One region of the Posidoniimonas corsicana genome, then DNA from elsewhere that is predicted to be linked to it. Evidence: riboswitches for the same ligand, from Rfam matches in the RefSeq annotation. Region 1 holds a riboswitch; the other holds the start of a gene.

Evidence for each region. Region 1 has a riboswitch for cobalamin ahead of KOR34_RS21520 (DUF1559 domain-containing protein). Riboswitches for the same ligand answer to the same signal wherever they lie in the genome.
Region 2: linked by a shared signal. The riboswitch ahead of KOR34_RS10280 (ribonucleoside-diphosphate reductase subunit alpha) and the one ahead of KOR34_RS21520 (DUF1559 domain-containing protein) in region 1 are both predicted to bind cobalamin.

Annotation. Positions count from the first base shown of each region.
Region 1 covers NZ_SIHJ01000004.1:47,298-49,749, forward strand. Annotated here, with positions in the region: gene KOR34_RS21515 (DUF4159 domain-containing protein) at 1-799, shown strand, start outside; cobalamin riboswitch at 877-1,154, shown strand; gene KOR34_RS21520 (DUF1559 domain-containing protein) at 1,270-2,145, shown strand; gene KOR34_RS21525 (hypothetical protein) at 2,283-2,452, shown strand, end outside.
Region 2 covers NZ_SIHJ01000001.1:2,678,808-2,681,259, reverse strand. Annotated here, with positions in the region: cobalamin riboswitch at 624-849, shown strand; gene KOR34_RS10280 (ribonucleoside-diphosphate reductase subunit alpha) at 1,083-2,452, shown strand, end outside.

The DNA.
Region 1 (2,452 bases):
CGCCGTGTCGTACCCGGCGGCGGTCCGCGCGCGGGTGAAAGACGCGGAGGACCTGGGCCTGAACGTGCTGGCCTACGCCACGGGCCGCAAGCCGCAGGGCAAGGAGCAGGTGTTTGTCGACGCGTCGGCTGAATCGCTCGCCGACCCCGAGGCCGAGCGCGGCGTGATCCGCATCGCGAAGCTGGAGCACGGCGGCGGCTGCAACGACGCGCCCGGCGCCCTCGCCAACCTGACCCGCGCCGCCGGCCAGGGCGACCTCAAGCTCCGCATCTCGACCGAGTCGCCGCTGATCAGCCTGGCGGACGAGTCGCTGTTCACCTACCACATCGCGTTCATCCACGGCCGGCACGACTTCCGCCTGACGGCCAAGGAACGCGACCACCTGCGGGACTATCTGCAGCGCGGCGGGTCGCTGCTGGGGGACTCTATCTGCGCCAGCCCGGCGTTCACCAAAGGCTTCCGCCGCGAGCTGAAGGCGGCGCTACCCGGCGCGGCGATCGAGCGGATCCCGCCCGACGACCCGATCTTCACCGACGCCTACGGCGGGTACGACGTCCGCACCGTGCAGGCCCGCAATCCACAGCCGGTGGCGGCCGACCAGCCGCTGGCTGCGCGGTTCCGCGAGACCCGCCCCGTGCTCGAGGGGGTCAAGATCGACGGCCGCTGGGCGGTGATCTTCTCCCCCTACGACCTGAGCTGCGCCCTGGAGAAGCACGAGGCGGTTGAGTGCCGGGGCTACTCCCGCGCCGACGCGGCCCGGCTGGGGCTGAACGTGCTGCTCTACTCGCTGAACTACTAGCAAGATTGCTAGTTGCGGTGGCCAATCATCAGCCGCGGGGCGCCGCTCCTTTACACCGCGCCCGGCCGCTGCTAAGCTGCTCCGCACGTCGCGTTGGTGGTTGGCCCGGGAGCGTTCTTGCCCGGCCAACGAACAGGGAATCCGGTGCAATTCCGGGACGGCCCCGCCGCTGTGACCAGGCAGACACGCTTGTCGCGTCTCAGAAACCGCTTCTCCGGTACTGGGCCGACTTGAGTTAACCCGCCGATCGATTCGTCGCCATTGCTGCTGGTTTTCTTCGGAAAGCCAACGGTGAGAAGGCAGATTCGGACCGGGGCCTGGGAGTCAGAAGACCTACCACCGCGTTTACCGTCGGCCGCCTGCGAGGGACGGGCGCCGCACCGGACAACTGGGCCGCGCCCGCGCTGCTACCTGTCGGTTGGATGCCGACGCCGCTGCGCCCACGACGCCGCCCGCGAGACCCCACGCGGATGGACCGCCCCTGTTTCCCGCCCCCGCGGCGCGTGCTGCGCGGCTTCACGTTGGTGGAGCTGCTGGTCGTGATCGCGATCATCGCCGCCCTCGTTGCGCTGCTGCTGCCCGCGGTCCAGATGGCCCGCGAGTCCGCCCGCCGCACCACCTGCCAGAACCACCTGAAGCAGATCGGGCTGGCGCTATTGAGCTACGAGGGAACCGCCAAGTCGCTCCCCACCGGCTGCGTCGGCTGCAAGCCGCAGCCCCCGGCGCCCGGCGAGCCGTTCCGGCAGCCGCTGCTGCGGTCGTGGCGGCTGGACGTGCTGCCGCAGCTGGAGCTGCCCGCGCTGCACCAGCAGTTCCTGCACGACCGCCCGGCGTACGACGCCGCCAACCGCACGGCGGCCGCCACCGTGGTCGACCTGTTCCTCTGCCCCAGCACCGACGCGCCCGAACTGCACGCCGGCGTGGGCCTGTTCTCGGGCGCCGCGTTCACCGACTACGGCGGCGTGTACGGCGTCGAGGGCCCCGGCAACGAGGCGCCGCTCTCCGCCCAGCAGGTTCTCGCCGACCCGTACCTCGGCGTGATGTTGTACGAGGTCCCCACCCGCCTGCGGTCCATCACCGACGGGCTGTCCCACACCACCGCGGTGGCCGAACTGCTCAACCGCCGCACCGGCGAGACCGAGTGGGTCAACGGCCACACGCTGTTCGCCCACGAGCAGTCTACCCCCATCAACGGCGGGTCGCTCCTGAGCAACAACATCGGCAGCCCCCACCCGGGCGGCGCCCAGGCGCTGTTCTGCGACGGCCACGTCGCGTTCCTGCCAAACGAACTGGAGCCGGCGGCGCTCACCGCGCTGCTGACCCGCGCCGGGGGGGAGACGCCGTGAGCGAACAGAAGAAGCAACGCTGCGGGCGTCGCCGTTCGGACGCCCGCCGGCCTGACCTGTTGCCCGTGGCCACCGGCTCTGCCGGGGGATCTCGCCGGGGCGGCGGTTGCGAGCAAACCTACCCCCCGGCAGAGCCGGTGGCTACGAGTTGTCGGACGGCCCCGGCTTTCCTCGCTGTTCCATGCATCGCGGGGCTGGCCGCGTTGCTCTACGCGGCGCCGACCTGCGCCGCGCCGGTCACCTCGTTCACCGACATCCAGCACTGGGTCGGCGAGGGCGCCAACCAGGCCGCGCTGATCATCGACTG
Region 2 (2,452 bases), on a different contig from region 1:
AACCACCAAGGCGATAGTGAAGAGCGCGGAGCGGTACGGTGTAAGTGGAATGTATGACATCAGGGCCTTTCGGCGGGCTGGCTGGGGTGCTCGTTGCCTCGTAGGTCGGTGGGGTCGCAGCCTGCCGCCCGTGCCTTCTCTTGTGGATAGGATTGCCCGCCCGTCTGCGGGGAACGTGGCAGATTGTTCAGGATTGACTGAGCTACCGGTTTTTTCAAGGAGAGTGCCTGAGCCTCGGGTTCGCCGTCAGGGCGGGATGGTGCGGCGCTGGGCTCCTACAGCACATGAGCTTCTTCGGCGGCATGCAGCCGGTGCTGGTGGTTCCGCGGTTAGCTTTGGCAGTGGGTTTGTTGACGGCGTTGCAGTTTGCGGCCCTAGTGGCGGTCGCCTCCGCGGTCAGCTTCTGGCGCACGCGTCCGTTGAGGGTCCTACAGAAGAGACGGAGCGCGCTCTAGTAGTGGCGCGGCGTTATCTCAACTAGACGTAGCTCTTGGCGCCCACCAAGCTACCGGGCATCCAGAGCCATCAGGTTGGCGGCACACACGGAGCCTCGTTTCAGAGCGATGACTCCGCCGACGCGATCAATCGCACTCTGCCGGTTGACATCGCCCGGCCCATCTAGCTATAGTTCGCCTTCGCTCGGTTGGCCACAACCTGTTGTGGTCTCGCAAGAGGGAACCCGGTGCAAGTCCGGGACTGCCCAGCAGCGGTGAGCGGGAACGAACGTCGCAACGATGGCACTGGCTCCGCCTGAGGAGCTGGGAAGCCGCGGCAAGTAGACGGTGAGGACTCTGAACGAGTCCCACCACGCCCGCGAGTCCGAAGACCTGCCGAACGGATACGCCTGGCAATGGTTGCCGGGTACTAATGCGTCCGAACCTTCTAGGGAAAGGCCGGTCGGTATGCTCTGTGCGCGTCTCTCGCTGAGGCGGCAGGAAGTCGCCGCCATCTAGCCCACCCGTGCGTCTATGACGCCCTGGGTGTGTTTCCTCCGTACGCCAGCCGCGGTCCGCTGCTGCGCGCTCGGCCGCCTATTGCCCGCAAGGTTCGCTCGCCCATCCCACGCGAGTAGGAGTCGTGCCGTGACCATTGCTGCCCAAACCGAACTCTCGATCCGTAAACGCGACGGCCGGACCGAGGCGTTTGACCCTCGACGAATCCACCAGGCGGTCACGGCGGCGATGCGCGCCGGGCAAGGGGCCTCGGCCGACGACCCGGTCGAGTCGGCCCTCGACGAGGCGGCGTCGCGTGTCGCGGCGGGAGTCGTTAGTGAGGTGGAGTTCGTCGCTTCCCGCGGCGACGGTTCGGTCGACGTCGAGCGGGTCCAGGACCTGGTGGAGTCGCAGCTGATGCAGGAGGGCGAGTTCCGGGTCGCCCGGCGGTACATCCTCTACCGTGAGCAGCGGTCTCGCGCACGGGCGTTGCGGGCCGAATCGGAGATCGGCGATCGCCGGACGGTGTCGATGCGGGCCGCGGGCGGCGACCTCCGTCCGGTCGACTTCCACGACCTGAAGCACCGGCTGTTTAGGGCGTGCCGCGGGCTCCCGGAGTGCTCCGCCAACGAGCTGCTCGGCGACACGGTCGCGACAATCTACGACGGGATCAGCGAGTCGGAACTGGAACGGGCGCTGGTCATGGCGGCCCGTCAACGCATCGAGCGGGACCCGGCGTACAGCCAGGCGGCCACGCGACTCTTGCTCGACATCGTCTACAAAGAGGCGTGGGGGCGGGTCCCCGAGCCCACCCACGATGCCCCGCTGCCGCTGTTCCCCGCCACCGAAGGGGAAGACGAGACCGCCACTTCGTTCCCAACAGTCTACCGGGGAGGGTTCAGCGGGTATCTCCGTGACGGCGCCGATGCGGGGCGTATCGACCCGCGGCTACTCGAGTTCGACCTGGATCGTCTCGCAGGCGCCATCCGCCCCGAGCGCGACCGCGACTTCCAGTACCTCGGCGTCCAGACGCTCTACGACCGCTACCTGCTGCACATCGATGGCCGCCGGATCGAAACGCCTCAGTACTTCTGGATGCGTGTGGCGATGGGCCTGGCTCTCAACGAGCAAGAACGTGAATCGCGGGCTATCGAGTTCTACGAGCTCCTCTCGACGTTCCGGTTCGTGAGCGCCACGCCGACGTTGTTCAACTCGGGCACGCTGCACCCGCAGCTCAGCTCCTGCTACCTCACCACGGTCGACGACGACCTGCAGCACATCTTCAAGTGTGTGCAGGACAACGCGATGCTCAGCAAGTGGGCCGGCGGGCTCGGGAACGACTGGACCCGCGTCCGCGCGACCGGCGCCCACATCCACGGCACCAACGGCAAGAGCCAAGGGGTGATCCCCTTCCTCAAGGTCGCCAACGACGGCGCCCTGGCCGTCAACCAAGGCGGCAAGCGCAAGGGCGCCATCTGCGCTTACCTTGAGCCTTGGCACCTCGACTTCGAGGAGTTCCT